2 regions of the Thalassospira marina genome follow, and region 2 is predicted to be linked to the other one. Evidence: predicted binding sites of a transcription regulator. Region 2 holds the regulator's gene; the other holds the start of a gene.

Region 1 (15,844 bases), 460 kb from region 2:
GTCAAAACGGCCGGTCGGCCATCGTGCCATAAAATGCGTTCATCGGTCAGGTCGCACCAGACCTCGCTGCCATCATCCAGAAACCGGCATTCGCGGCGACGTTCCCCACCGACCACGCCCTGCAAAATCTTTTCGCTGTCCGCCAGGGTTTTATCGCGGTTTGCGACATCAACAAACCGCAGCAGGTCGGGCTTTTTCATGAAATCGCTGGCACTTTGCGCGCCCATCACGCAGGCAAAGGCATCATTGACATAAAGGGCCTGCATATCGCGATGAACCGCCACACCGATAAAGGACCGGCCCAGCATATGGTCAACCTGCATTGCGGTTGTGCCATTTTCAATCATCTGTGCCGTGGTCAGAAGGGCGCGGCCATCTTCCCATTCGATGGTTTCATCACTGATTTCAAGCCATACCGGCGATCCATCCTGGCGAAGATTATAAACCTTTTTCCAGCCATGAAAGCCGGTGGCTTCCATGAACTGTTTGTAAAGGCGCAGTGCTTCCAGGTGAAATGCTGGCGGGATATAGCGCACAAGGTCAGGTGCCGCCATGAATTCGGCCGCATCGCGGCACCCCATCATGCGGGCATAGGCATCATTGGCGTAAAGAACCACCAAATCCCGATGGATAATGACGCCAACAGTTGATTGCCCATACAGGCGATCAATCTCTTTTTGTTCAAACCGCGCCAATCCAGTCCCCCGACCACAAAACACGCCAAACCAGGTTTAAGTAAAATCCGTTCGCGTTTTGCGACTTCTTTCCGTCAATTCACAACCAGTGGCTTATCATTCCCGTCACTTGAAATGCGGGGTCATTTGCCCGGTCGTCATGCCGGCGCAACCCCGCTCCGACCATGATATGACCAATTCCCCCGAAAACCGATATTATTCTATATCGACTGTATCGAAACAGGGAAGTCCGTACATACCGGTAAAACAACAATTTATGCGATAAATTTAAGGTTTTGCGCGGTAAAAACCTGTCTGCAAGATCAGGCAAACACGTGGTTACCGACCAAATGGCGAGGGGAAAAACTATCCCCCTCGCCCGGTGCTGTGCAAACACACATCAAAAATGAATGTTTTTTCCACCCATACTGGCCCGATTCTCACGTATAGATACGCACCAAACGCACAACCCTGACTTAAAGATGTGCCGCCTCAATATCGCTTATCGAAATATCAAAGGCAGATAGCCCCTCTTCGATATATTCGCCCAGCATGGGAATGCCGGTCAAATATTCGGCCGTGTGATTGGTATGGCCATCCTCGGCTTCGGCCAGCGCTTCCTGCCATTGCTCGGCATCAAAGCTGCCACGCCCGATCCAGACTAGCGCGACAAGGTGGCATTGCTCATCCCAGTTCAGATCATTGATCGCCTCGACCAGTTCGGCATGGGTGGCATCATCGCCATAGGCTTCCAGCACCTCGCGAAACTGGTCATCGGATGCATTTGACCCGTAATCAGGTTCAACCACATCTTCCTGCGCATCAAAGGCGCGCGCCTTAAGCAGGATGAAGGCGACTTTCTCAAGATCAATGGCGGGGAAATCGTCGGTTTCTGCATCATCCATCACGTCCGGCATAAAATTCTCCGTTTTTCAAAGAAAAATTCCGTTACGGCACGACATCACGAAAAGGCAAAACACGGCAGATCGGGGCGATATTGCAGGCTGGGCGACGGGCCATGGCTGCAAAGCGGCAAATAACCGGTGCCATGATCCTGCCAATTGTTATGGGCACCATCTGGCCCTCTAACACAAAATGCAGGCACATGTTCCCGGATCAAACGCCAAAACAAATGATGATTTCCCCGTTACCCGCATCCTGGCCCCATTACTGGCAGCATGGTGCAGGCTGCGATATGGTAACAGGCATGCCCCGCATAACCGGAGAAAAAAATTGGATTATCGTGACGTCGATATCGTTAAACACCAGCGCGGCTGGGATGGTTATTTCAAGCTCGATGTTTATGAGCTGCGCCACAAACGGTTTGATGGCAGCCAAAGCACAGTAATCCGCCGCGAAGTGCTGGAACGTGGCCATGCCGTTGCCGTCTTACCCTATGACCCGGTACGTGATGAAGTCGTACTGATCGAACAATTTCGCCCCGCCACACTCAGTGTTCATCGCAACAGCAGCGATATGCCCGCCTGGCTGATCGAAATTGTGGCTGGCATCGTGGAACCTGGTGAAACCCTTGAAGATGTCGCACGGCGCGAAACCATGGAAGAATCCGGTTGTGCCCTAATTGGCCCGCTTGAGGTAATAACCCCGCGCTATTACGCATCGCCGGGCTGCACCAGTGAAACGGTGCAAATTTTTTATGGCCGGGTTGATGCCTCAAAGGCTGGCGGCCTGCATGGCCTGGATGAAGAAGGCGAAGATATTCGCGTTTTTACCAAAACGTCGGATGAATGTTTTGCCATGTTGCAATCGGGTGAATTTTGCAACGCCCCTGCCATCATGGCGATCCAGTGGTTGATGCTGCACCGCGACCGCCTGCGCCAGGAAGCCAGGGAAAACATCAAATAACACATTTTATGTGTTGATATTTTATTTGACACAAAATTTACGTTATAATTTTAAAACTGACTTGACTTTTGTGTATAAAAGGACCAATCAACAGGCATGCATTTTGTAAACTGACAATTCTGGAGTCTGCCATGGACATTCGCAATGGCACCATCGAGGCAATTGGTCGCACCCCGCTTATTCGCCTGAAAAAGGTATCGGAACTGACGGGCTGCACCATTCTGGGCAAGGCCGAATACACCAATCCCGGCGGATCAGTGAAGGACCGCGCCGCCCTTGCCATTATTCGTGACGCCGAAAAACGCGGCCTGTTGCAGCCCGGCGGCGTTATTGTCGAAGGCACGGCTGGCAATACCGGCATCGGCCTGGCAACGGTTGGCAATGCGCTGGGCTATCGCACCGTTATCGTCATTCCCGAAACCCAAAGCCAGGAAAAGAAGGATCTTTTGCGCCTTCTTGGTGCCGATCTTCGCGAAGTCCCGGCTGTGCCTTATCGTGACCAGAACAATTATGTTCACGTATCGCGCCGCCTGGCCGAAGAACTGGCAAAAACCGAACCGAATGGTGCCATCTGGGCCAACCAGTTTGACAATGTCGCCAACCGCCAGGGCCATTTTGAAACCACCGGCCCGGAAATATGGGAACAAACCGGTGGCAAAGTCGATGGCTTCATCGCCGCTGTTGGCACAGGCGGCACCCTTGCCGGTACGGCAATGGCGCTGCGTGAACGCAATAAAAACATCCAGATCGGTCTGGCCGACCCGATGGGTGCGGCCCTGTTCAGCCATTACAAACATGGCGAACTGAAATCCGAAGGAAGCTCGATCTCCGAGGGGATTGGCCAGGGCCGCATTACCGCCAATCTTGAAGGGCTGGATATTGATCACCCCTTCCAGATCAGCGACGAAGAAATGCTGCCCCTCGTCTTTGACCTTCTGAAAGAAGAAGGCCTGTGCATGGGCGGGTCTACCGGTGTCAATATTGCTGGTGCCGTAAAACTCGCCCGCGAACTGGGCCCGGGCCACACCATTGTCACCATCCTGTGTGATCTTGGCACCCGTTATCAAAGCAAGCTTTGGAACCCGACCTTCCTGAAGGAAAAGGGCCTGCCGACGCCTGACTGGCTGTAATCAGCCCGCAAAGCGATCAAATAACAAACGCCCCGCGCAGCTCCTGCCGGGGCGTTTTGCTTTATGGTGTTCGAAATAATCCAGGATGAACGATCAGCGATCAAACATCAGGCCAGGCACGTTTCCATGCGCCGGGCATAACGCCATAAATGCCCGGAAAGCAGCAGCGCAATCACCAGCAGCAGGGCGGCAAAACCGGCAACGGCAAACCAGCCCCCATGCGTCCAGAACCAGCCACCAATAGACCCCATCACGCTGGACCCCAGATAATAGGACAGCAGATAAAGCGACGATGCATGCCCTTTGGACTGGGTTGCCATCCGCCCGACCCAGCCACTGGCCACCGAATGGGCCATGAAAAAGCCGCTGGTCAAAACAATGATGCCGCCAATCACCGCATAAATTGACCCGGCCAGCGTCAGGGCCACACCGGCAAGGGCCACCAGAAGTCCAATCGCCATCACCGGCCCGCGCCCATGTTTGTCCGCCAGGCCACCTGCCAGCGATGATGCCGCAATCCCGAACAGATACACCGTAAAAATAAGGCTGATCGCCCCCTGCCCCAGGTTATAGGGTTCGGCCACCAGCCGGAACCCGGCATAGTTATAAACCGTAACAAAGCAGCCCATCGCCAGGGCACCTATCACAAACAGTAAGGGCAATGCCGGATGGCGCGAATGCCGCGCCCAGGCATCAATATGATAGGCAAACTGAAAGCCCGGTTTGGTGGTGAAATTACGCGAGGGCGGCAGCAAAATAAAAAAGCCAATGGCGGCAAGCAGATCAATGGCACCCAACACCCCCAATGCCACCTGCCAGGATGAAGATTCGGTCAAAAGGCCAACACCAACACGCCCGGTCATACCGCCAAAGGCCGTGCCCCCAACATAAAGCCCCATTGCCAGCCCCAGTCCGCGCGGATGGATTTCCTCGGCCAGATAGGCCATGGCAACGGCCGGGACACCACCCAGAACAAAACCTTCAAGTGCCCGCATCACAAGCAGGACATGCCAGTTGGGAATAAAGGCCTCGGCAATGTTTAAAACCGACGCCGCGCACATGGAAACAAACATCAGGCGACGGCGGCCAAAGGCCTCGGACGCGGCACCCGCCAGCAAAATTGAAAAGGCCAGAAACCCCGTTGTCAGCGACAATGCCAGCGAACTTTCCGTCGGACTGACGCCAAAATCATCGGAAAAGGCCGGCAATAAAGGCTGCACGCAATAAATAAGGGTAAAGGTCGCAAAACCCGCCAAAAACAGCGCCATCGCCACCCGGCGATAGGCCGGTGTGCCCGGCTCGACCCAGCGTTGCGGGCTGGTATTTTGTGTCGTCTGATCTGCGGCCTGCATATTCGGGCCATCATGGGTGCCGGGCATGGCAGCAACACTTTGCTGTTCACTTGCTACCCTGGCACTTTCGGGCTGTGCGGGTTCTGGGGGCAGGTCCTGGTCTGCCTTTGGGTCAGTCATCTCTCGTCCTTGAAAGGTTGCCGTGGGGGGCATTTTTAATTTGTCGAAATTGTTGCACCTTCCCCGTCATCCGTCCAATATATGTTAGTGGCATTCTTCATCTGTTTTAGAGATACCGAAATTGGAACTGCGACATATCCGCTATTTCCTGGCCGTGGCCGAGGAAGGAAATTTCACCCGTGCCGCTGCCCAGATTGGCATTGGCCAACCGCCGCTTAGCCAGCAGATCAAGGATCTGGAAACTGAAATTGGCGCAAAACTGTTTCACCGCCTGCCGCACGGCGCCGAATTAACCGATGCAGGCCATGCCTTTCGCGATATTGTCGGGCAGTTTCCCGGTTTGGCGTTACAGGCCGTGCATGCCGCCCAGCGTGCGGCACGTGGCGAAGTGGGCAATATCCATGTGGGTTTTACCGGGTCTGCCGCGTTTAACCCGGTGGTGCCTGCTGCCATTCGTGCCTTTCGCCGGGCCTGGCCCAAGGTGCGCCTGACCCTGACGGAAACAAATTCCACCCGGCTGCTTGCCAGCCTGATCGACGGGCATCTTGATGCTGCATTTTTGCGGCAAAATATCGTTGATCACCCCGATATTGACCTTCATGACCTGGGCCGCGAACCCATGGTTGCCGTTCTGCCCAGCAGCCACCCTGCCGCCAGCCGCGAAACCGTGCCGCTTTCCATGCTGGCCGATGACCCGTTTATCCTGACCCCGCGCGAAGTTGGCCCCACGCATTTTGATACCGTCATCAATGCCTGCCACATGGCAGGGTTCGAGGCCCAACTGGGTCAATCCGCCCCGCAATTTGGCTCCATGATCAATCTTGTGGCGGCTGAACTGGGTGTTTCGCTGGTGCCAACATCCATGCAGCAATTACAGGTGCGTGGTGTGGTCTATCGCCCGGTCGCAGGTGATGTGCCGGTGGCCTATCTTGCCCTTGCCTATCGCCGCGATGGCAGGTCGGCGGTCACCAACAATTTTATTACCGGAACAGTCAAACGACCCTAAATATCGCAATTGGCATCGTCTTCGCGCTACAGTCCCAACTGCCTTTCACGCAAAGCCTGCCTAGCTTGCCTGATTGCGAATATAGGCCAGCGCCTGCTGACACAAATCATCCGCATCAAACAACGCGCTATCAAGTACCAACTGGTCACTATGCCAAGCTTCATACTCGCGGTTTTGTACGGCCTGCCAGTCTGGCAGTTTCAGGTTCTCAACGCTCGAAATTCTGGTTTCAATGCGTTGGCGATGCAGGGCCGTGTCCGAACAAATCAGTTCAATTTCGCAAAACTGGCATTGCCCACGGCGCGCCACATCGCGCCAGGCATCGCGGGTGATTGTTAGGGGGTTAACGCTGTCGGCAATCACGGTATGGCCCAGACGTACATTATCCCCGGCCAGGCGGTATGCGGCCATATAACCTTCCGGGCCGATATCGGCATTTCCCGTGCCAAATTGCGCATATGCATCGCGCAGAGCCTGTTCGATGCTATCAATACGCAACCACATGGCTGGCAAGCTGCGGGCCAGTTTTTCAGCCAGTGTGCTTTTGCCACAACCGGGCAAACCACCCAAAATTATCAGCATATTCCGGCCCTCATCCGATTTTGTGAAACAACCGCTTTTTGCCAACCTTCCCGTAAATGGCACCTCACGCTGGCGTTATTGCGATTTTACCCTAAATTAGGTCCTAACAGAGCCCATTGGCGCGGCTGAAAAATGCCCTGCGCCCAACAGGATATATATTGTTATGACACGTTTCTCCATCCTTGACCTTTGCCCGGTAAATGCGGGCGAGCATCCATCCGATGCGCTGCGCAAAACCCTTGAACTGGCGCAACATGGCGAAAAACTGGGTTATCACCGCTATTGGCTGGCCGAACATCACAATATGCCCGGCATCGCCAGCGCCGCCACATCCGTTGTCATTGCCCATGTTGCAGGCGGAACCAAAACCATTCGTGTTGGTTCAGGCGGCATCATGCTGCCCAACCATGCCCCATTGGTCATTGCCGAACAGTTCGGCACCCTGGATGCCCTGCATCCGGGACGTATCGACCTTGGCATTGGTCGCGCCCCAGGCACGGACCAGCGCACGGCTGCCGCCCTGCGCCGCGATATGCACGGCACCGAAGAGCGCTTTATTCAGGATGTATTGCAGGTTCAGCAGTTCCTTGCCCCGCTGGAGGGTAATCCCGGCATTCGTGCCGTGCCGGGTTATGGTTCGCAGGTTCCGATGTGGCTTTTGGGCTCCAGCCTGTTTTCGGCCGACCTCGCCGCACGGCTGGGCCTGCCCTTTGCCTTCGCATCGCATTTTGCACCTGATTATCTAATGCAGGCGCTGGATCTTTACCGGTCGCGGTTTGAACCGTCCGATCAGCTTGATAAACCCTATGTCGCCGCGGCCATGGGCTTTTTTGCCGCGGATAGTGACGAGGAAGGCCAGTTCATTGCCACATCGATGCAACAGCAATTTCTGAATTTGCGCCGGGGCAATCCGGGCCAGCTGCCTGCACCGGTCGAAGATATGGACACCGTGTGGAATTCAATTGAAAAGGCCGGCGTCAACCATGCCATGCGCTATGCCGCCGTTGGCTCACGCGCGACGGTAAAGGCCAAAGTCCGCGAGTTTTTATATGAAACCCGCATCGACGAGCTGATCCTGACCGCCAATATTTTTGACCATCAGGCCCGTCTGAAATCCTTTAGCATTGGTGCCGACATTCGTGACGAACTGGCCGCCGAAAAATCCAAGGCCGATTGTGCCTGATATTTGCCCGCGTCCCGTGTAATGCGCCATTAAGTCGTACAAGCGCACCACCGCAAACCACGATCCACGATCCATCGCTCTATCTTAGCGCCGGGCAGTTTTCCTGCCCGGCGGTTTTATATGCACATGCCACAGGGCGGCCAGCCCATAACATCAACCCCAGGATGACGCGGTATGCCGCGCCCGCAAAGCACAAAAACGGGCTGATTTTCCAGGGCGAACCAATTTTGCCAAAAGGCGAACCACTTCCATATTGTGAAAAGGCGCTTGCATTAACTTGCACATATGCATGCCTTCGGACATGATGCCCCAGCGGTTAAAACAATTTTTCCTTTTACCGCAACGTCTTGCTTCCAAAGGTTCATGCGTTTCCGATGATCAAGTTTATTCTGGCGGCCCTGCCGATTGCCACCATCCTGTTTTTAATGATCAAGGCAAATTGGGGGGCGGCCCGTGCCGGGGCTGCTGCGTGGTTCATTACCGCCGCGATTGCATTTTTCGCCTTCGGCACCCCGGTTGACATGCTGATCGTCGCGCAGGCCAAGGGCGTGATGCTGGCCCTTTATATTCTTTATATCGTCTGGGCCGCGCTGATCCTTTATTTCGCCGCCGAGGAAGCCGGGGCGATCAAAACCATCGGTGCCGCCATTCGCAAGCTGACCGATGACCGCCCGTTGCAATTGCTGATTTTGGGGTATGTTTTTGCCACTTTCCTGCAGGGTGTTGCCGGGTTTGGCGTACCAATTGCGGTGATTGCGCCTTTGCTGCTGGGCATGGGATTTTCGCCGGTTCTGGCCGTTTCTGCCCCAATGATAGGGCATAGCTGGTCGGTGCTGTTTGGCAATATGGCCACTTCGTTTGAAGCCCTGATCGGTGTTACCGGCATCCCCGGAAGCGAACTTACGCATTATTCGGCCATTCTGCTGGGCCTTTCGGGTTTTACCTGCGGCGCGGCTGTTTTGTGGCTGGATGGCGGGTTTCGCACCATCCGCCGCCGCATCGTGCCGCTGGTGATTATTGCCGGGGTGATGGGCGTTGTGCAGTATCTGATGGCAAATTACGGTGTCTGGACGCTGGGCGGTTTAACTGCCGGGATTTCCGGCCTTGCCGTTTCCATTGTCGTCACCCGGTTCTGGAAACCTCACCCCGATGACATTGCCGAACCCAATGGTGATGACGCACAACACATGCCCCTGATCGAGGGTTTGACCCCTTATCTGGTTTTCATGGTGATTGTTGGTCTGGCAACCTTTGTTGCCCCGGTCGAACGGTTTTTATCGGGGATCGAGCTCACCCTTTCCTTCCCGGCCATGCAAACCAGTCAGGGCTGGGAAATTGCGGCACAAAAGGCCAAGGCGATTGCCATTTTCGGCCATCCCGGTGCGCTTTTGCTTTATACCGCCATTATCAGCTTTACCTTTTTCAAGCTGCGCGGGCGTTATGCCGATGGCATTGGCAAACGCATCATGCAGCGCACCCTTAAAAGCGGCCTTCCCACCAGCATTGGCATGGTCCCGGTAATCGGCCTGGCCCTGATGATGGATCATGCCGGCATGACCTATGCGCTGGCTGAAGGCGGCTCAAAGCTGTTTTCCGGCGCCTTTGCCATCGCCTATCCCGTGGTTGCCCCGGCCATTGGTGCCCTTGGCGCCTTTATGACCGGTAGTACCAACAATTCCAACGTGGTGTTTGGCATGTTCCAGCGCCACACTGCCGAACTTTCCGGCCTTTCCACCGCGCTGATCCTGGCGGCACAGGCCACAGGTGCATCGCTTGGCAGCATGCTGGCCCCATCGAAAATCATGGTGGGTTGCTCCACCGTCGGGCTTTCGGGCAAAGAAGGCCCAGTGCTTTCGGTAGTGCTGAAAACCGGGGTCATCCTAACCCTGTTATGTGGGGTCTGGGCGCTGGGCATATTGCTGATTTCGATGATGCTGGGGGGCCAGTAAGATGAAAAAGATCCTGTTTAACCCGGTCTTTCTGGTTCTGTCCTCGCTGATCCTGCCGGTTGCATCCTTTCTGGCGATGGGCCGCAACGATTTGCTGGCCGATATCCTGTTTGCGGTGTTTGTGCTGGTCATGGCCCTGATCGCACTTCGCAAATAGACCAAAAAACAATCCCGCGACCAAAAGCAGCCTCTCGCCCCTAATCAGCGACGGCTGGGAATGGTTGTGGATGGATGTCTGCGACAGTCGCTTTACCAGTAGGCGAACTTAAATTTCTATATTTGAAATATAACTACATATATAGAAATCAACTGCGATCAGCGCGTTACAGGATGCGCGCCGGACAAATCGGCCCGCCCCATGTAAATGGCGATAACATTTATGCCGGATCGTGATCGCGCCGCCCCATCGCGAAAACGGCGATTGCAATTGACCGGAACCACCACACGCATCACCACGATATTCAGGCAAAAATAAAGGCAGGGCCGTTTGCGGTGATGCCGCGCCTGCCCTGCCTTATTTAAAAGCCCGAATTTCACGCCGTTAATTACGGACGGAATGTTGCCAGCTTGATGCCAAAAGCAATGAATACGCTGCCGGTGACAGCCTTGAGGATACGCTGAAAACGGCCATTGCGAACGGCCCCCGTCAGACGGGAAAGCAGCAGGACCATTGCGGTAAACCAGACCGCATTGATCATGGCATGGACGCAAACCAGCGTGAAAGCCGCCGTAATGGAACCCTCGCCAACCGGGACAAATTGCGGAAACGCCGCCAGATAAAAGATCGATACCTTAGGATTCAACACATTGGTCAACAGGCCTTCGCCATAGGCTTTGGCAAGGGTGCGTTTGCGGCGTGCCGGGGATGTTTCGGCCATGCTTTGCACTCCACGCCAGGAATCGCGCAATGCCTTGATCCCGACCCAGCACAAATAGGCAGCCCCCAGCATTTTCACAACAAGAAATGCCTGTGCCGATTGCACCAGAATGACCGAAATACCCAGAATTGACAGCGTGCCATGCACGTAAAATGCAGTAATGAACCCGGCAATATTGGCAAAACCCGCCGCACGGCCCGATGTCGGCACCGTTTTAGCAACCAGCACCCCATTGGGGCCGGGCGACATCACCAAAAGCGACGTAACCAGCGTAAATGTCAGTATCTGCGACCATTCCAAAACCATAACCACACCCTATCGCAAGAAATTACCGGGTAATGGTGCTACAGCGCGTTAACAGCACTTTTCGCCCCGCTGGCAAGGTTCACAGCGATTACATGCGTGCCCAAAGCACAAGGCAGGCACATGCATAAAAGACCCGAACATAACGAAACCAGGGGCGCAGGCATGGAAACGGCTGATGGCAGTTACCCAGAATGAAGCCAGATTAGCCGAACATTTTTAAAACCGATACATGCTTGCACCTGAATACCCAGTAATCGTGATATCACCACGCCAAGCAGGCAGGTCGAGCCGGAATTAAAATCCTCTGATAGCCACTTAGCCACTTAGCCACTTAGCCACTTAGCCCCTTAGCCACCCAGCCAATTACCATGACGTGATCAGGCGACGCCCAGACGCTGGCCCTGATATTTGCGATCCAGAATCGGCTGCCACCAGCCTGAATGGTTCAGATACCACGCGACCGTATCGCGCAGGCCGGTTTCAAGGCTGTATTGCGCCTGCCAGCCCAGCCTGTTTTCAAGTTTGGTGGCATCAATGGCATAGCGCCGGTCATGGCCGGGGCGATCGGCGACAAATTCAATCAATTCATCATCGGGTGGCAGGGTGCGATGCGGGGAAAGGTCGCGCACGTGGTTTATGATTTGGTGGACAATATCAATATTACGCGCCTCGTTCCGCCCGCCAACATTATAGGTTTCGCCCACAGTGCCATGCTGCAAAACAAGGCGCAAGGCCGCGACATGGTCATTCACATGCAGCCAGTCGCGGATATTTTGCCCATCGCCATAAACCGGCAATTTGCGGCCTGCCATGGCATTTAAAATCATCAGCGGAATGAATTTTTCCGGAAACTGGTACGGCCCGTAATTGTTGGAACAGTTCGACACCACCACCGGCAAACCATAGGTATGGTGCCATGCGCGCACCAGATGGTCCGACGATGCCTTGCTGGCCGAATAGGGCGAATTAGGCTGATAGGCCGTACTTTCGGTAAACAGCCCTTCCGCACCAAGGGAGCCATAGACCTCGTCAGTCGAAACATGATGGAACCGGAAGGTTTTTTGCCGGTCTTCTGGCAGATTTCGCCAATAATGAAGGGCGGCATCAAGCAGGCGATAAGTGCCAACAATATTGGTTTGGATAAAATCACCCGGCCCGTCGATGGAACGGTCAACATGGCTTTCGGCGGCAAGATGCATGACGGCATCGGGTTGGTAATCATCAAGGATATGGCTGATTTTATCGCCATCGGCGATATCGGCCTGCATGAAACGATATCCCGGTGCCCCTTCGATAGAGGCCAGCGACCGCTGGTCTGCCGCATAGGTCAGCTTGTCGATATTAAGGACCTGCCAGCCACATTCACCCACCAGATACCGGCACAGGGCCGAGCCGATAAAACCGGCACCGCCAGTCACAATCACACGCATGAATATCCCCGTTCCATAAAAATACCGGACCATAAAACACAGGCGATGGGACCATCAAATCATGGCCCGCAAAAGGCGGGAAAAGGGTTTTACAATTGCAATGTTCTTATTTTGTTCTATATTGGCATTTAAACAATAAAACCCCTTTGCCATTGGACCCACGGGATGCGGAGGATGCGGACCATGCCCAGCCCCCTTGCCAACCCCAAATCGCCCAGAACCGCAAATGCAGCCACTGCGCAGGATGAAAGCCTGCTTCCTGCCCGTGCGCAAAAGGGCCGTGGGGCGGTATCCAATGCCAATGGCCGGTTTGAAAAATTTTCCCATCATGCCTGGGATGATGGCTGGCTGGTGCAACCGGAAAACAACAATGCCCAAAATGCCACCAATGCCAGAAATCCCGATAATGATGGCGGTGGTGATGATTATGGCTTCGATGCCCCGCGCCTGAAAACAACATTGGGCATTGATGGCGCACGCAGCGTAATAACCCGCAATCAAAGCCCCGATGTGCCATTTGACCGGTCTATCAACCCCTATCGTGGCTGTGAACACGGCTGTATTTACTGTTTTGCCCGGCCCACACATGCCTATCTGGGGCTGTCACCGGGGCTGGATTTTGAAACAAAGCTGTTCTGGAAGCCCGATGCCCCTGCCCTTTTGCGCAAACAACTGGCGGCCAAGGCTTATATGCCCGCCCCCATTGTGATCGGCACAGCAACCGATCCTTACCAGCCGGTGGAACGCGACAAAAAACTGACCCGCAAACTGATCGAGGTTCTGGCCGATTGCCGGCATCCCTTTTCGATCATTACCAAGTCAGCACTGGTCTGCCGTGACATTGACCTGATTGCCCCGATGGCCCGGCAAAACCGGGCGTCGGTTGCGGTATCGGTAACATCCCTTGATCACCGGCTATCGAACCTTTTGGAACCGCGTGCCAGTGCACCACATCGCAGGCTTGATGCCATTCGCAAACTGGCCGATGCCGGCATTCCGGTGACCGCATTATGTGCGCCCGTAATTCCCGGTTTGAATGACAGCGAAATTGAAAATCTGGTCGCAGCCTGCAAACAGGCCGGAGCGCAATCGGTCGGGCATATTGTGTTGCGCCTGCCACTGGAAATCGCCGATCTGTTTGATGAATGGCTGCAAAACCATTACCCGGACCGGCGCGACAAAGTAATGTCGCTGGTGCGGCAAATGCGCGATGGCAAGATTTACGATGCCAGCTTTGGCAACCGCATGCGCGGAACCGGCCCCATTGCCGATCTGATCGCCAAACGGTTTGACCTTGCCCGGCGTAAACACAATTTAACAGGCCGCACCATCAACCTTGATAGCAGCGGTTTCATGCGGCCGGGCGTGGATGGGCAACTGTCCCTGTTTTAAACCATGAGGTAATGGATGGTACCAGACGAATGGCCGCGACTGCCCCGTTCCAGCGCGCAAAACCCCAACTGTATGACAGAAACGCAAAAGACTGCGCCGTACACTGTTTTCGCAGTGATGTCCGGACTAATCAGATAGCCGGATTCTCAGAACCGTATGCCAGATACTGGCCGGGTGTTGTGCCGAACGTTTTTTTGAATGCAGTGATAAAGGCACTGATATTTTCATAACCCAAATCAAGCGCGACGGTGGTAACCGCCCTGCCCGATGCCAGCATTTCAAGGGCCGCAAGCAGGCGGGCACGTTGCCGCCAGTCCCGGAAGGTAAAGCCGGTTTCAGCCACAAACCGGCGGCTGAGCGTACGCGGTGCGATACCGGCCCAATTGGCCCATTCCGCCATGCCGCGATGATCGGCCAGATCAGCGGCAAGCTGCCGGGCAATACGTTGCAGGCGTGCATCCTGCGGGGCGGGTAAATTCAGGCCAACGGGCTGCGCTGTTGCGATTTCATCAAGAATAACCTGCGCCAGGCGATGCTGTGCCGGTGTTTCCGGCCCGTTTTGCCAGTGCGATGCCCGCTGAATTGCAGCATCCAGCAACGCATTGCCCTGCAGCGTTAGCGGGCTTTGCGGCAGGTTGGCACACAGGACCGGCGGGACATAGATGCTCCATCCCTGAAACGGACCGTTGGATTGCAGGGCATGGTCATGATGGGGTGGCACCCAGGCCGCATGAATGGCCGGAACCACCCAGATACCGGCATCCGTTTCGATCCGGGCTGATCCCTTTAACGGGCCAATCAACTGCCCGAAAGCATGGGAATGCAGGGCTGTTTCGCGAGCAAGCGGGCTGCGCCGCAACACCACCCGGATCGACGCAGCATCACCGGAAGCATTTAGAAACGAGGGATCAATCAGGTAATCCGGCATGATGGCCTTAAAACGTTATTTATTGGCACTAATGCGTGAGAAGCGCCAAACTTATAACGCTATTTTCACCTTAACGGCAAATGCATTGGGCCTTTGCCTGCAAGGAGAAAGCAAAATGAACCAGCGAGACGCAGAAAACATTCTTCACGACCTGTTTGCCAGCCTGACAAACCCGGCCATTCCCACCGAAAATCTCGCATCGTTTTTCACCCGCGATTACATCCAGATTGTTGATGGTGAAACACTGGATTTGGACGGGTTCCTGCAACATGCCGCAACCCTGCGAAATGCCCTGATCCGTGCCGAGGTCAGTTTTGAGAAAATCATCGCGCAGGATGATACCATTGCCGACATTCACATTGTGCGCGCCGAAAAGAAAAACGGGGACCATATCCGCGTAAAGGTGATTGCATTTTACACCCTTCGCGATGGCCGCATTTCCCGGATCGAGGAACTGACACATCTGCTGGATGGCAAAGATGAAGACCGCGACCTTGGATCACGGATTGACGTGCCGGAATAAGCCCCATTCGGTGCAGGCACGGCCCAAGCAACACCAGGGCGATACCGCAGGGTTACGCAGCGGAATTTTCAGGCACAAGTGCACCTGCCTGCAAAGCAAGCAGCCAGCGGCCGGTTTGGATCGCTACCGATCATAAGCGCAACTTTCTGAAATCATTTCCCGTTCGCAAGGACTATATCGGGTGTAACACCCCATATGGCCGCGTGCGGGAAATGGCCGTTTTAACGCCGATGTTGGCACGATGCAGAAAACAGCAATTTTGTACTCGACAGTCGCAACAAGGGCGCTCCACGATGGGGGCCAATGCAACCAATAAACCGGCACGCCCCACCTGCTGCCGGATCAAAGGGAGTTTTCAATGACCGAATTGTTGTTTCGCCAGGATGCCTATCAACAAAGCTGTGTGGCGACCGTAACTGACCATGTCGAGAATGGTGTTATTCTTGATCAGACGGTTTTTTATGCCACCAGCGGCGGGCAGACCGGTGATAGCGGTACATTAACACTGGAAGATGGAACGGAATT
Region 2 (15,844 bases):
AGCCCCGCCATTGCCGGTGCCCTTTTCGAGCTTGAAAAAGGCAAGGCCAAATCGGTTGTTGGTGCCAATGGCGTCGCCGTTGTCGTACTTGACGATGTCAAAGGTTCGGCCGCAGACCTTGGCAAGGATGACCCCATCGTTTCCGAACTGCAGGACAGCCTCGATCAGGATATCGTTTCGCAGTATCTGGATTATCTGCGTGATGACATTTCGGTCAGCCTTAATAACGGTGTGATCAACGGTCTTTACGCCCAGAACACCGCGAACTAAACCAACCAGACCAAACGGGGCGATCCGGCAGCGGATCGCCCTTTTTTCATTCCAGTAGCCTTTTATTTGGTTTTGATCGGATTGCCGTTATGGATATCAAACCGGATTTTGAAACATTCGCCCGCAACCACAAGGCCGGTATCGCGCAGGTTGTTTACACCTCGCTGACAGCCGATCTCGACACGCCTGTTTCCGCGTTCCTTAAACTGGCCGAAGGTTTGCCCAACACCTACCTTCTGGAATCGGTTGAAGGTGGCGCCAGCCGTGGGCGCTATTCCTTTATCGGCTTTAAACCCGATCTGATCTGGCGGTGCTTTGGCGACCGGGCGGAAATCAACCGTCGCGTCATGGCCGATGCTGATGATTTTTCCGTACAGGATCAAAAACCGCTAGATGCCCTGAAAGCCCTGATCGCGGAAAGCCACATTGACCTGCCCGACCATTTGCCGCCCATGAGTGCAGGCCTGGTCGGCTATATGGGTTATGACACCGTCCGCCTGATGGAAAAGCTGCCCGATGACAACCCGGACAACCTGAATGTGCCTGATGGCATTTTCATCCGCCCGACAGTGACGGCAAGCTTTGACACCATCGCCGATACGGTAACGGTGGTAACGCCCGTCCGCCCGGAAGCCGGAATTGACGCCCAGGCAGCCTATGACCTTGCCTGCGCACGCCTAAATGATGTTGTTCAGCATTTCCAGCGCAACCTGTTTATTGACCGGCGTTCGCGCACCGTTCCGCAGGATTTGCCGGAACCCGAAGTCAGCGTAGATGAAGCCGGGTATCACGAGATGGTTGAACGCGCGAAAGAATATATTCGCGCTGGCGATATCTTCCAGGTCGTTCTGTCGCAGCGTTATTCACTGCCCTATCGCCTGCCGCCTTTTGCCTTTTACCGGGCATTACGGCGCATCAACCCCTCGCCTTTCATGTTCTATCTTAATATTGGCGGTTTTCAGGTTGTTGGTGCCAGCCCGGAAATTCTGGTGCGGTTGCGTGATGACGAAGTGACCATTCGCCCCATCGCTGGCACCCGCAAGCGCGGCAAAACTTCCGAAGAGGATAAATTCCTCGCCCAGGACCTGCTTGATGATCCCAAGGAACGGTCCGAACATCTGATGCTGCTGGATCTGGGGCGCAATGATGTTGGTCGCGTCTCGCAACCTGGTACGGTACGTGTGACCGACCGTGAAACCATCGAATATTATTCGCATGTGATGCATATCGTTTCAAATGTAGTGGGCCAGATTGACCCGCAATATGATGCGATGGATGCGCTAAAGGCTGGTTTCCCGGCTGGCACCGTTTCTGGCGCACCGAAGGTCCGTGCCATGGAAATCATCGATGAGCTCGAACCGGTACGTCGCGGCATTTATGCCGGCTGTATTGGTTATATTTCCGCCGACGGATCGATGGATACCTGCATTGCGCTGCGTACCGCAGTCATCAAGGATGAGATGATCCACATTCAGGCTGGTGCAGGCATCGTTGTTGATAGCAAACCCGATATGGAACATCAGGAATGCCGTAACAAGGCCGGTGCCCTGATGGCAGCATGCCGCGAAGCACATCGCTTTGCCTGACGCTTACCGCTAACGTTTCAGTTTGCGCAAATAAAAAACGGCTGCCCGCCCGAAACCGGGCAGCCGTTTTTTTACTTTGGTGCGCTTGGTATACAGATAATCAGCCGGTCACCTTCACACCATTACGGCGGATGATGTCGGTCGCCGGTACAAAAATGAACCCTGCGGCCTGCATTTTGGGTATCCATTTATTCAGTGCAGCAAGCGTCAAATCACGCGGATGGCCAATCGCCACGGCATAGCCCCGCTTGCTGGCAACATGTTCAACGCGGTCCAGCATTTCGCTGATTTTGGCGGCATCATCAGCATCATCAATAAACACATCGCGTTCAATTGCCGGAACGCTGAATTTTTGCGCTTCCTGATATCCAACCGATTTGGCACTGGTTCGCGAATCAAGGAACATAAGGCCCCTTGCCTTCATCACCTGCATTACAACAGCCATCCGTTCGGGATCGGACGTAAATTTGCTACCCATATGGTTGTTAATCCCGACATAGCCGGAGAATCGATCCAGCATCCATGTCATTTCATTCAGGATCGCAACCTTGTCATAACTGGTCAAAAGCGCATGCGGCCCAGGGTCCACGACTGTTGATGTCGGCTCCATGGGCATATGGAGCATAATTTCATGCCCGCGTTTGCGCGCTGTTGCCACCTGTTCAGCAAGGTGCGTCGCATATGGCAGGTACGAAATGGTAATGGGCCCGGGTAATTCTGCTGCCCGTTCGGTACGCGGTTTATCAATCCCGGCATCATCAATCACAATGGCTATGACAGGTGCGTTACCGGTATCAGGCACGTGGGTTGCAAATTTTTGCCAGGCCAACTGTTTTTCGGCAGGCAAATCGTTTTTAGGTAACGGCGCAGGCGTGACATGAGGCTGGGGCGCAGGGTTTACCCTCGGTTCAGGGATATTTTCTCTTTCACCCTCGGGATTGGTCATATCCTCAGGCGTGCGCTCCACCATATAACCAGGGCGATTTGGCGCATCATATCCCTTGGAAAAATCCATTTTCGGCTGTTTTGCCACCGGTTTCGTGCTTGAATCCGGTTCGGGCGAATTTTTTGCAAGGTTGCTCACGGCTTCATGCGCCGCGCGGTCAAGCTCCAGCATGCTGCCTGCGGCAATCAGGGCCGACGCCGCGCCTGCAACCAGGGCTGCACCAAGCATCAGCCGTCGAAAACCACCGGGCTTTTTGCCTGTTTTTTTGCGCGCGTTCGTTTTACCGCGTGGTGCGGTCTTTTTCTTTTTTGCCGGTGTTGAGCGCCGTGCCACGCCGTATCTCCAATCCATGAAAATTTGGGTCTTGATGCCCTTGAAAATGCAAATTAGTCCTGCGCCGATAAAAGACAGATCCTTCGCCAAACGATATCTGGCAGCGCATTCTTAGCCGATCTCTGGTTAGCAGCCTGTTAAAGCCCGAAAATCACTACCGCTATCGCTTGACGTAGCGGCAAGGCCGTTTATTCTCGCCCGGTCTAAAACACAGAAGGCCTCGGGACAGCGATGTATCTGCTCATCGATAATTATGACAGCTTCACATTTAATTTGTGGCATTTTTTACGTGAACTTGGGCCCGAGGTCAAAGTTGTCCGCAACGACGAAATCAGCGTCGATGACGCGCTGGCAATGAAGCCCGAAGGAATCGTCATTTCGCCGGGCCCCTGCGACCCGGACCAGGCTGGTATCTGCGTTGATTTGATCAAGGCGGCGGCTGGCAAGGTAAAGCTTTTGGGCGTGTGCCTGGGCCATCAGGCGATCGGCGCGGCATTTGGCAGCGACGTTGTCCGTGCGCCGCACTGCATGCATGGTAAAACCGACGCCATGATCCATGAAGGCAAAAGCGTTTTCAAAGGCCTGCCCAACCCGGTGACCGCAACCCGGTATCATTCACTGGTGGTGGACCGCGCCACCCTGCCCGATTGCCTAGAAATCACCGCGCACAGCAATGACGGGCTAATTATGGGGCTACGTCATCGTACCCATGAAATACATGGTGTGCAGTTCCACCCCGAAAGCATTGCGTCGGAACACGGCCACGATCTTTTGAAAAATTTTATCGATTTCTCCGCCGCCTGAAGTGTCCGGAGCCAAAATAAAGGGAACATTCCATGTCCACGGAACATGATCTCAAGCCGACACTGGCCAAAGTTGCCACTGGTGCAACCCTGAACGAACAGGAAGCCGAACAGGCATTTGATGTTTTGATGTCCGGTCAGGCAACCCCGTCACAGATGGGGGCATTTTTGATGGCGCTGCGCCTGCGCGGTGAAACCATTGATGAAATCACAGGGGCCGCCCGTGTCATGCGGGCAAAGGCCACGGGCGTTACAGCCGCCCCCGATGCCGTTGATACATGCGGCACCGGTGGTGATGGCAGCGGCACCTATAATATCTCGACAGCCGCCGCAATTGTTGCGGCTGCCTGTGGCGCAAAAGTTGCCAAGCATGGTAACCGGGCGGCATCTTCCAAATCCGGCTCGGCCGATGTTTTGGCGGCCCTTGGCGTCAATCTTGATGCCGATATGTCGCTTCTGGAAAAGTCGCTAAAGCAGATCAATCTGTGTTTCATGATGGCCCCGCGCCATCATTCGGCCGTGCGTCACGTTATGCCGACGCGTGTGGAAATGGGCACACGCACCATTTTCAACCTGCTTGGCCCGCTTGCCAACCCGGCAAAAACCAAACGCCAGGTGATTGGCGTTTTCGCCAAAGACTGGGTCGAACCGATTGCCCATGTGCTTAACCGGCTTGGGTCCCAGCATGCATGGGTTGTGCATGGCGATAGCGGCCTTGACGAAATTTCCGTTACCGGCCCGACCTTCGTCGCTGAGGTCAAGGATGGTTCCGTCACCACCTTTGAAATCAATCCGCAGGATTACGGTATCGCCCTGTCCACGATTGATGAACTGAAAGGCGGCGATGCGCACACCAACGCCACGGCGATCCAGGAATTGCTGGCTGGCAAAAAAAGCGCCTATCGCGATATTGTTCTGCTTAATGCTGCCGCCGCCCTTGTGGTAACCGGGGTTGCCAAAGATATTGCCGATGGTATTGGCCGGTGCGAAACCGCGATTGACAATGGTAGTGCTGCCAAAACACTCGAACAGTTGGTGGTAATCTCGAATGAAGGAAACGCGGCATGAGCGACGTTCTTGAAAAAATCTGCAACGACAAACGCGATCATGTCAGCGCCTGCAAAGCCCGTAAATCGCTGGCAGAGCTTTCTGCTGCGGCGGCAGCGCAGTCTGCTCCGCGTGGTTTTATCGCGTCACTTGAAAAATCAATTGCCGCTGGCCGCTATGGGCTGATTGCCGAAATCAAAAAGGCATCGCCATCAAAGGGACTGATCCGGGCTGATTTCAACCCGCCTGCACTGGCACAGGCCTACCAGGCTGGTGGGGCAAGCTGCCTTTCGGTTCTTACCGATATTCCCTATTTTCAGGGTGACGATTCCTATCTGGTGGCGGCGCGTGCCGCGGTTGACCTGCCAGTATTGCGCAAGGATTTCATGATTGACCCCTATCAGGTGACCGAAGCCCGCGCGCTTGGTGCGGACTGCATCTTACTGATCATGGCCGCCCTTGAAGACAGTCAGGCAGCAGAGCTGGAATCCCTCGCCCATGAGCTGGGTATGGATGTTCTGGTCGAGGTGCATAACGCACCGGAACTTGAGCGCGCGCTTAAACTGAAATCAAAGCTGATCGGCATAAACAACCGAAATCTAAAGACTTTGGAAGTTTCACTGACAACGACCGAACAGCTTGCAGCAATGGTTGACGATGATCGTTTGCTGGTCGCGGAAAGCGGCATTTTCACCCCGGCCGATCTCGAACGCATGGGCAAGGTTGGTGCAAAATGCTTCCTGATTGGTGAAAGCCTGATGCGCCAGGATGACGTTGAGGCAGCAACACGCACCCTGTTGGCTAAACCCGCCTGACGGATTGTGCGATCTGACCCCACGATTCTTGACCTGATCTGATCTACCCTGATCTGCCGAAACCGGATGCGATAATGACCAGCAAACTGACCCATTTTGACGAAGGCGGTAACGCCGTGATGGTTGATGTATCAGCCAAAGCCGTAACGACGCGCACCGCAACGGCCAAAGGCCGTGTGATGATGCAACCCGCCACGGCAGAACTGATTGCAAACCATGGTCATAAAAAAGGTGACGTTCTGGCCATTTCGCAACTGGCGGGCATTATGGGCGCAAAGCGCACCTCGGACCTGATTCCCCTTTGCCATCCCCTGCCTCTTGACTCGGTATCGGTCACGCTGACGCTGGCTGAAAACGAACCAGCCGTTGAAATCACCGCTACCTGCAAAACATCGGGCAAAACCGGGGTAGAGATGGAAGCCCTGACGGCAGTATCGGTTACGGCGCTGACAGTTTTTGACATGTGCAAGGCCGTTGATAAGACCATGCAGCTTACGGATATCCGCGTCGTTTATAAAGAAGGCGGAAAATCAGGCACTTTCGTTGCCGATTAACACAATTGCGGGCAATTTTCCTGGCCCCAAAACGCCGTTTATTCATCATGAAATGCGCTGATCAAATTCCTGTCGGCATTCCAACAATGCGCATGCCTGATCAGTGTTCGGTGCAAAACAGACACGTTTTTGGTGTCCTTCCCCCTTGCAAGACGCTTGACCGACGATCAGAACCAAAGTAGAACATTAATGTATTCGATTTGTTCTTATTTGGGTTTGGGAAAATGCCATGCTGACGCGCAAGCAATATGAATTGCTGGTCTATATCGACAATCACCTTCGCGATCACGGTATTTCACCTTCATTCGACGAAATGAAGGAAGCGTTGAACCTTAAATCCAAATCGGGCATCCATCGCCTGATTACCGGCCTTGAAGAACGCGGCTTCATTCGCCGCCTTGCGCACCGGGCCCGCGCCCTTGAAGTGTTGCGTCTTCCCGACAATAACGAGGATGAAGCACCGGCAACGCCCAGCAGCGCACGGGTCACGCCCATTTCATCGGCGCGGAAAACAACCCATCGTCCGGCCATGGTGCCATCGGCCTTTTCCGAAATTCAGGAAAGCGTTTCCCTGCCCCTTTATGGCCGGATTGCAGCAGGTACACCAATTGAAGCCCTGCGTGACCAAAGCACCCATGTACAGGTGCCTGCGGCCCTTCTGGGCACGGGTGAACATTACGCGCTTGAGGTTTCGGGCGATTCAATGATCGAAGCCGGTATTCTTGATGGCGATACGGTTTTGATCCAGCGTTGCGAACATGCCAATGACGGCACCATTGTTGTTGCCCTTGTCGATGACAGCGAAGCAACCCTGAAACGTATCAAGCGGGGTCTGGGCCAGGTGTTGCTGGAACCGGCCAATGCCCGTTACGAAACCCGCGCCCTGCCGCCTGAACGTGTTCAAATCCAGGGCCGGCTTATTGGCCTGTTGCGCCAGTATTAACCACACCTTTCGGGCAGATCAGCGACCGCCAATCACAATCCAGGGCCAATTACCGCTGGTCTGCCGTACCGTTTCATAATGCGCTGGTGCCTGCCCGTTTTCCAGATAAACGGCAACACCACCCTGCCACCACAAAACATCATCATCAATCACAAGCGGTGATCGGGTGCATGATTTGCGCACATGTTTCGGGAAATCCTGTTTCAGGGTCACAATCACGTCGGCATGACGACAAAGATAAAATGGATCAGAAATTTTTTCTGAAATTACAATTACTTTTCCATTCTTTTTAAGCCAGCACCTTTCAAATTCACAACGCTGATCGGCACTGATTTTGGCATCAAAACCTGTGCCAAAACGTGCATTCCAGATATCGCGGTGAAAGCTGCTGGCACGGCTGTTAAATGTCAGCCCGTCATTGTCATCCCTTACCAATGCCCAATCTTTTTGATCCCCGCCAATGAGCAGATCTGGCGTTTTCGCCGTAATGACAAAAATGACGGCGGCCCCCATTGGCACAATTGCAATTGGCCATAGCACGCGGCGCTGCCAGATCAGCACCCATAACAATGCCAGCAGAGCACAAATAACAGCCAAGGCCGATGGCTGCGCAATATGCCAAAGCCCCCAATCCTGCCCGGCTATAAAGTGCGCCAAACCAATCAACATATCCAGTCCGGGGGAAAGCACGGCAAGGGCCGCAGCCTGCAGGCCAAAAGGCAGCAAAACCAGCACTGCGACAACACACGGCATAATCCAGAATGCCATCAGGGGAATCGCAACCAGGTTTGAAATCACACCCAAAAACGAAATCCGCCCAAAATGAAACCCGATAATAGGGGCTGTTACCGCCGTCACCATGACCCCGGTGACCAGCAAAACAAAAAGATAGCGCCCTGCCCGCTGCCACAGCGGCAAATCACGCTGCCCGGCGATTAAAAGCGCCCCACGCCCCTGATAAAACGCCACCAGCACGGTGACCGCAGCAAAAGAAAGCTGAAAGCTGGCCCCTAAAATGGCATCAGGCCGCAACACCATCACCGTAATGGCGGCAATCGCGACCAGGCGAAGCGAAATGGCGCGCCGGTCCATAAGAACGGCAAACAGAACAATCGCAGTCATCACAAAGGCACGCTGGGTTGGTACCGTCGCCCCTGACAACAGCAGATACAATGCCCCAATGACAAAGCCCGCAACGGCTGCCCATTTTTTAATGGGGTGCCGTAAGGCAATGGATGGGACCAAGGCCAAACCAAACCGGACCACAAAAAACACCACGCCACATAACAGCCCCATATGCAGCCCGGATATTGCCAGCAAATGGGCCAGCCCTGATTTTCGCAAATCCTCTGCCAGATCCGGCGGCACGCCGCCGCGCTCGCCGACCAGGATGGCATTGGTCAAACCGGCCTTTACCGGCTCCAGCCCGGCATTAATCTGCGTCATAATCGTCAATCGTGTATTTTCAACCAGACCAGACAAATACTCACCCAACGTCGCATCATGGGCCGGGATGATCTGAAAACTCTGTCCAAGGGCGAAACCCGTGGCACCAATGCCATCGAAATAGAGGTTCCGGGCGAAATCCGGGTCGCCTGGCGTTTCCGGCACACTTAAGGGAAACAGCTTTGCCTTACCGGCAAAACCATCACCAGGACGTGCCACAACATCCCCCAGGACAGATATCCTGACCCTGTCGGGCACCTGTTCATCATCCAGCCCATCAATATGGGCAGGTTCCATAATCAAACGGGTGCGACCATCCCGTGGCTCAGCCGAAAGAATTTTGCCCTGCAAATCTTCGACATAAACCGGTTTGAGCAGGACTGGGCCCTGTAGCCGGTAAAGATGCGCCTGCACAACCACACCGCCCAGAATGGCGGCAGCGAACATCAGGCAACAGAAAAACGCGATAACATGATGACGACTCAGCCATAACCCGGCTGCCGCCAGCAGCAGGGCAAAAAACAACAAATAGTCCGAAGGTTGCGCCAGGAGCGAAAAATAAACCGCCTGACCCAACCCAAGGAACATGGCAAATGACAAAATCCACTTTTCACGGTCATCGGCCAACGCTGTTGCAACATGCTCAAAAACAACGTTAAGACCTTGAAAAAAAGTAATTTGCTGCCATCTTATTCGACGAATGTTTAATGGTATAGCGCGCCTCGGGCTTTTATCTATCATCCGCTGTGGTGCAACAGCATTACGAATATGATATAGCGTGCACGCCAAATGTCTTAACGACAAGCGACAACATCCAGAAAAAATGGATAAAGCGAATGACGGTTGTTACCCGTTTTGCCCCGTCTCCGACCGGGTTCCTGCATATTGGTGGTGCACGTACCGCCCTTTATAACTGGCTTTATGCCAAACATACCGGCGGCAAATTTCTGCTGCGTATTGAAGATACCGACCGGGAGCGTTCGACCCCCGAAGCTGTTGATGCGATTTTTGCCGGTTTGAACTGGCTGGGCCTGAACGCTGACGAAGAACCCGTCATGCAGTTCGCCCGCCGCGACCGCCATGCTGAAGTTGCCCATAGCCTGGTTGAAGCCGGCAAAGCATATTTTTGCTATTGCTCGCCCGAAGAACTGACCGAAATGCGCGAAAAAGCCCGCGCAGAAGGCCGCCCGATGAAGTATGACGGCCGCTGGCGCGATCGCGATGCGAGTGAAGCCCCTGAAGGTGTTAAACCTGTCGTACGCCTGAAGGCCCCACTTGAGGGTGATTCTGTTATTAATGACCAGGTTCAGGGTGAAGTACGGGTGGCGAACGACCAGCTCGACGACTATATCATCCTGCGTGCCGATGGCACTCCAACCTACATGCTGTCTGTTGTGGTCGACGACCACGACATGGGCATTACCCACGTTATTCGCGGTGATGATCACTTGACCAACGCATTTCGCCAGAAAGCGCTTTATGACGCGATGGGCTGGGATGTCCCCACCTTTGCGCATATTCCGCTGATTCACGGACCGGACGGGGCCAAACTTTCCAAGCGCCATGGGGCACTTGGGGTTGAAGCCTACCGTGACGAAATGGGTTTCCTGCCAGAAGCAATCAATAACTATCTGTTGCGTCTGGGCTGGGGGCACGGCGATGACGAAGTCATTTCTACCGACCAGGCAATTGAATGGTTTGACATTGCCGATGTCGGCAAGGGTGCATCACGTTTTGACTTCGCGAAACTCACCAATCTGAACGGAATTTATATACGTCAGGCTGATGATGCTCGACTGGCAGAGCTGATTGCACCTGCCATTGCAGCTGAAATTGGGCTTAGCAATTTAGATGCAGTGCAGAAAGAAACCTTGATCAAGGGCATGTCAGGGCTTAAAGAAAGAGCCAAGATCCTTACCGAGTTGGCTCAATCAGCCACTTTCTATGTCACAAACGGCGTACTGTCTTTCAATGACAAGGCACAGGCATTGATCGACGGAGCTCCCGCCGGATTGTTTGCTGCTCTGGCAAATGAACTGGCTGGTCTTGATACATGGCAGGAAGAAGCCATTGAGGCTGTTGTCAAGCAGTTAGCAGAAAGCAAGGACCTGAAACTGGGCAAAGTCGCCCAGCCTTTGCGCGCTGCTTTAACAGGCTCCAATTCTTCACCGGGCATTTTTGAAGTTATGCATGTGCTCGGCAAACCCGAAACGCTGAACCGTCTCAAAAAATTCGAGGCGGCATAACAGCAATAAAAAACATCGGGAAACTTTAGTCTGTTTGCGCTTTGTGCGCTGCGGCATTATGCTGCACACAATCGAAAACCATGTTCGTTAACAGGGAAGGAAAAAAGTCATGGCTCAAAATTCCAAGACTTCCCATACCGTGACGCTAACCGACAACTCCAACGGCAAGTCGTACGAGCTTCCGGTTCTTGAGGGAAATATTGGACCGTCGGTCATCGATATCCGCAAACTTTATGCTGATACCGGTTACTTCACCTATGACCCCGGCTTTACCTCGACTGGTAGCTGTGAATCGACGATCACCTATATCGATGGCGACAAGGGTATCCTGCGTCACCGTGGCTATGCGATCGACGATCTGGCTGAAAAAGCTGACTTCCTTGAAGTTTGCTACCTGCTGCTGTACGGCAACCTGCCGAACACCGCAGAACGTGACAAATTCCGTGGCGACATCACCATGCACACCATGGTGCATGAACAGATGCGCAACTTCTATAACGGCTTCCGTCGTGACGCCCACCCGATGGCAATCATGTGCGGTTCTGTTGGTGCGATGTCTGCTTTCTATCATGACAGTACCGACATCAGCGACCCGAACCAGCGCCTGATTTCGGCTTATCGCCTGATCGCGAAAATGCCGACGATCGCTGCTATGGCGTACAAATACTCCATCGGCCAGCCGTTCCAGTACCCGAACAACAACCTTTCATATGCAGAAAACTTCCTGTCTATGATGTTTGGTGTTCCGTGTGAGAAATACGAAGTTAACCCGGTTCTGGCAAAAGCAATGGATCGTATCCTGATCCTCCATGCTGACCATGAACAGAATGCTTCGACCTCGACCGTTCGTCTGGCCGGTTCTTCGGGTGCGAACCCGTTTGCCTGTATTGCTGCTGGTATTGCCTCGCTTTGGGGTCCGGCACATGGCGGTGCGAACGAAGCCGTTCTGAAGATGCTCAACCAGATCGGTGATGTGAAAAACATTCCCGAGTTCGTGAACAAAGCCAAAGACAAGAACGATCCGTTCCGTCTGATGGGCTTTGGTCACCGGGTTTACAAAAACTATGACCCGCGCGCCAAAGTTATGCAGGCGACCTGCCATGAAGTTCTTAAGGAACTCAATGTTCAGGATCCGCTTCTTGACGTTGCACAGGAACTTGAACGCATCGCTCGCGAAGACGATTACTTCGTCGAAAAGAAACTGTACCCGAACGTCGATTTCTATTCGGGCATCATTTTCAAGGCGATGGGCATTCCGGAAAGCATGTTCACCGTTCTGTTCGCAGTCGCCCGTACGGTTGGCTGGATTGCCCAGTGGAAGGAAATGATCGAAGATCCTTCACAGAAAATCGGCCGTCCGCGTCAGCTGTTCACCGGCGATGTCGAACGCGAATTCAAGGAAGTCGATGCCCGTTAATCACGGTTTGCATCCCTTCCTGCTCAGCTTCCATAGCTGATCGCAGATCTCAAGCTCCCTGCCCCACGGCAGGGAGTTTTTTTATCGCCCACCTTCGGGGCAACAAAAAAGCCCCCGCCTGATGACGGGAGCTTTGTCTGTATGATTGGGTATTCTGCCTATTCAGCGAAATGCTGATTACCAGCTACCGGTATTTTCCATGCTGGCCCAGGGCTCTGCCGGTGCCAGTGATTCGCCCTGCTGAAGCAGTTCGATGGAAATACCATCGGGCGAACGAACAAACGCCATATGCCCGTCACGGGGCGGACGATTGATGGTCACACCTGCATACATCAGCTTCTGGCACAGGGCATAAATGTCTTCGACTTCATAGGCCAGATGGCCAAAATTGCGACCACCGGTATATTCTTCCGGATCCCAGTTATAGGTCAGTTCCAGTTCCGGCATTTTGTTTGCTTTGGCACTGGGCACATCATGGGGCGGTGCAAGATAGATCAGGGTGAAACGGCCTTTTTCACTTTCGTGACGGCGGGTTTCGTCCATGCCCAGCAAGTTGCAATAAAAGTTAAGGGAGGCATCAACGTCTTTGACGCGAACCATCGTATGCAAATAACGCATTAAACCAGTCTCCGGTTTGAACCTTGGAATGGGGGAAAACTAATGCAAATCCACGGGCTTGAGAACCGGCAAGTTGCAAAACTTTTACCAGCAGGCCTAACGTTATTTTGGTCGCTGCTGTTTGCCCTGTTGCGCGATCTCTAAAACAACGCTTGCTGCCTTATCGCTTGGCGGCGTCTGCCCAAACCCCAAAAGCGTCGTTGCCTCATCAAACCCGGCAAGCTGTTCATCGCGCCGTTCGCCCAAATCATTCAGCTTTTTCATCGCGTGATAAAGCTTATCTGCCGTGCAGTCTTCCTGCAGATATTCCGGCACCAGTTTCCGCCCCAGGACCAGATTGATGATGGTAACAGTATCAACCTTCAACAACTTCCGCGCCAGCCAGGCACTCGTGGCACTAACGCGATAGCCAATGACATGCGGAACACCGACAATGCCAAGCTCCAGCGATACGGTGCCAGACGCTGCCAAAGCCGCATGAGCGCAACTAAAAGCATCGCGCCGTTCCTGATCCGTTGCGACAACAACGGTCTTTACAGGCCATTCTGACGTAACCTGGCGCACTGTATCTTCTACCTTGCTAACCGTTGGCATGACAAAACAGGCATCGGGGTCATCATTTGCCAGTCGCACCACAACATCGCGAAAAACCGGCAACAGCCGCGAAACTTCGGAATGGCGGCTGCCCGGCAGAATAGCGATCACTTTTTGATCTGCTGTCAGCCCATGCTGAGCCCGAAACCGCCCGGCATCGCCGCCATGCCGTTCTTCGACAGCCGAATGACCAATAAATGTGGTTGCAAGGCCCTCGCGCTCAAAGTAAGGCGGCTCAAAGGGCAGCAAAGCCAGCAAATGATCCAGGAATTTTGCAATTTTGCGCGCCCTGCCCGGCCGCCAGGCCCAAACAGAAGGCGCAACATAATGCACCAGCGGAATCCCCGCAGTGGCCAGTTTCTTGCCAACACGAAAACTGAAATCAGGTGCGTCTATCGTCACCACAACATCCGGGCGCTCTGCCAGGGCCAGATCTGCAGTTTCACGAATACGGCGCAACAGCCGCGGGATATGGGGGATAATTTCAGCCAGGCCCATAACCGACATTTCATTCATCGAAAACAGGCTTTGCATCCCCTCGCCAATCATGCGCGGGCCACCAACACCAATAAACGTAATATTAGCGTGTTGCCGCTTGAGAGCCGCCATCAACCGCCCGCCCAACTGGTCGCCCGAAGCCTCGCCAGCAACCAGCATGATTTTCAGGGGTCGAGACGCAGCCGATCCTGAAGTGATCGATGATGTCGCAACGGCAAAATCACCAGAAGGACTATGCAAATCATCAGTCATGGTCAGCACCGCCACGATCAGGCAGACCAATCAGGAAAATCCCAAGCTCATCGGCTTTTGCGATAACATTTTTACGGTCAATGATCATGGTACCGCCTGCCTGAACAGCAATGCCTGATAACCCTGCTGCATGTGCCTGCTCGACAGTTGTTACGCCAATCGCAGGCAAATCAAGACGGCGATCCTGCTGAGGTTTACTGGTTTTCACCAAAACACCACCCACACCAGGCCGGGCGTAACCTGCTGAACGACGGATCATTTCATCCGTCCCTTCAATCGCCTCGACAGCAAGGACCAGCCCCTGCTGCACAATGCATCCCTGCCCGACATCAACACTGCCCAAAACCCTGGCAATTTCCTGACCGCGCCGGGCATCACTTAATGCCTGGTCACTGGGTTCTACCGCACCCAGCGTCCCTTCCGGCGCGACCAGATCAGCCATAATTTCGTGGGCACCGACAAGGCGGAAACCGTCCCGTTCAAGTTCCTGGCCGATAATGCGTAAAAGCCCGTCATCGCCAAGTGACTTCAGGCCAATTTTAGCCAGCAGCTTGGCAGCCCGTAAATCAGGGCGGATAGAAGCAAATGACGGCCGTTTGACCTTACCCGCCAGCACAACATCAACACACCCTTCGGCCTTCAGACGCGACAGGATTTTACCCGCTGCGCCAATACGAATGGTTTCATAGGGCGCGCCAATGGTTTCAGGGGTGTCGCAATGACCGTCAAGCGCAATAACGAACACCGCCCGCCCCGACGCTTTGGCTGCGTCGACAAGGCGGGCGGGAAGATCACCACCACCAGCTATCAGGCCAATTTTACCCTGCGGAGCTGTCATATTTCGGGGTACAGACGGAGCGTGTGCTCTCTGCTTTCAAAAAGTTGATAATTTCCATGACAGGGCCGACATCGGCAAAGTCTTTGGCGACTTCTTCAACACGTTCGGCAAGTGTCCCCTCATGGGCAAAGACCAGACGATATGCCTTGCGCAGAGAATGGATCGTTTCACGATCAAACCCGCGACGCTTCAGACCAACGATGTTAAGGCCCGACAGATAGGCACGGTTACCAATAACCGACCCATAAGGGATAACGTCGCTTTCAACACCGGTCATGCCACCAATCATGGCGTGGCGGCCGATACGCACAAACTGGTGAACAGCCGACAAACCACCAACAATGGCGAAATCGTCCACATGAACGTGCCCGGCAAGCGTTGCGTTATTGACCAGAATACAGTGGTTGCCCACCATGCAGTCATGGCCAACATGGGCACCCGCCATGACAAGGCAATCGTCACCCACGGAAGTCAGCATGCCGCCGCCTTCGGTACCCGGGTTCATCGTCACGCCTTCGCGAATCTTGACCCGTTTACCTACGACAAGGCGGGATGCTTCACCCTTGAATTTCAGGTCCTGCGGCGCATGACCGATCGAGGCAAAGGGAAAAACCACACCATCTTCGCCGATTGTCGTG

What was found. The regulator LexA, encoded in region 2, represses DNA repair genes until DNA is damaged. The targets are predictions, from matches to a motif close to ATGTTCTANTTTGGTTC.
Region 1: CSC3H3_RS07985 (PA0069 family radical SAM protein) is a predicted target of LexA. The motif match lies at 12,577-12,593, and genes of this name have one in related genera.

Annotation. Positions count from the first base shown of each region.
Region 1 is NZ_CP024199.1:1,747,439-1,763,282, reverse strand. It holds gene CSC3H3_RS08050 (sensor domain-containing diguanylate cyclase) at 1-695, opposite strand, end outside; gene CSC3H3_RS08045 (DUF3775 domain-containing protein) at 1,151-1,591, opposite strand; gene CSC3H3_RS08040 (NUDIX domain-containing protein) at 1,908-2,540, shown strand; gene CSC3H3_RS08035 (cysteine synthase A) at 2,672-3,670, shown strand; gene CSC3H3_RS08030 (MFS transporter) at 3,778-5,142, opposite strand; gene CSC3H3_RS08025 (LysR family transcriptional regulator) at 5,264-6,148, shown strand; gene CSC3H3_RS08020 (P-loop nucleotide/nucleoside kinase family protein) at 6,209-6,730, opposite strand; gene CSC3H3_RS08015 (LLM class flavin-dependent oxidoreductase) at 6,894-7,913, shown strand; gene CSC3H3_RS08005 (L-lactate permease) at 8,288-9,862, shown strand; gene CSC3H3_RS24400 (hypothetical protein) at 9,864-10,019, shown strand; gene CSC3H3_RS07995 (LysE family translocator) at 10,408-11,046, opposite strand; gene rfbB (dTDP-glucose 4,6-dehydratase) at 11,424-12,476, opposite strand; gene CSC3H3_RS07985 (PA0069 family radical SAM protein) at 12,660-13,868, shown strand; gene CSC3H3_RS25095 (helix-turn-helix domain-containing protein) at 13,999-14,796, opposite strand; gene CSC3H3_RS07975 (nuclear transport factor 2 family protein) at 14,912-15,319, shown strand; gene CSC3H3_RS07970 (alanyl-tRNA editing protein) at 15,678-15,844, shown strand, end outside.
Region 2 is NZ_CP024199.1:2,204,998-2,220,841, forward strand. It holds gene CSC3H3_RS10090 (SurA N-terminal domain-containing protein) at 1-270, shown strand, start outside; gene trpE (anthranilate synthase component I) at 360-1,856, shown strand; gene CSC3H3_RS10100 (divergent polysaccharide deacetylase family protein) at 1,957-3,135, opposite strand; gene CSC3H3_RS10105 (anthranilate synthase component II) at 3,367-3,939, shown strand; gene trpD (anthranilate phosphoribosyltransferase) at 3,972-5,006, shown strand; gene trpC (indole-3-glycerol phosphate synthase TrpC) at 5,003-5,800, shown strand; gene moaC (cyclic pyranopterin monophosphate synthase MoaC) at 5,875-6,354, shown strand; gene lexA (transcriptional repressor LexA) at 6,584-7,297, shown strand; gene CSC3H3_RS10130 (ComEC/Rec2 family competence protein) at 7,316-9,331, opposite strand; gene gltX (glutamate--tRNA ligase) at 9,580-10,989, shown strand; gene CSC3H3_RS10140 (citrate synthase) at 11,099-12,406, shown strand; gene CSC3H3_RS10145 (VOC family protein) at 12,584-13,024, opposite strand; gene lpxB (lipid-A-disaccharide synthase) at 13,127-14,368, opposite strand; gene CSC3H3_RS10155 (LpxI family protein) at 14,361-15,206, opposite strand; gene lpxA (acyl-ACP--UDP-N-acetylglucosamine O-acyltransferase) at 15,187-15,844, opposite strand, start outside.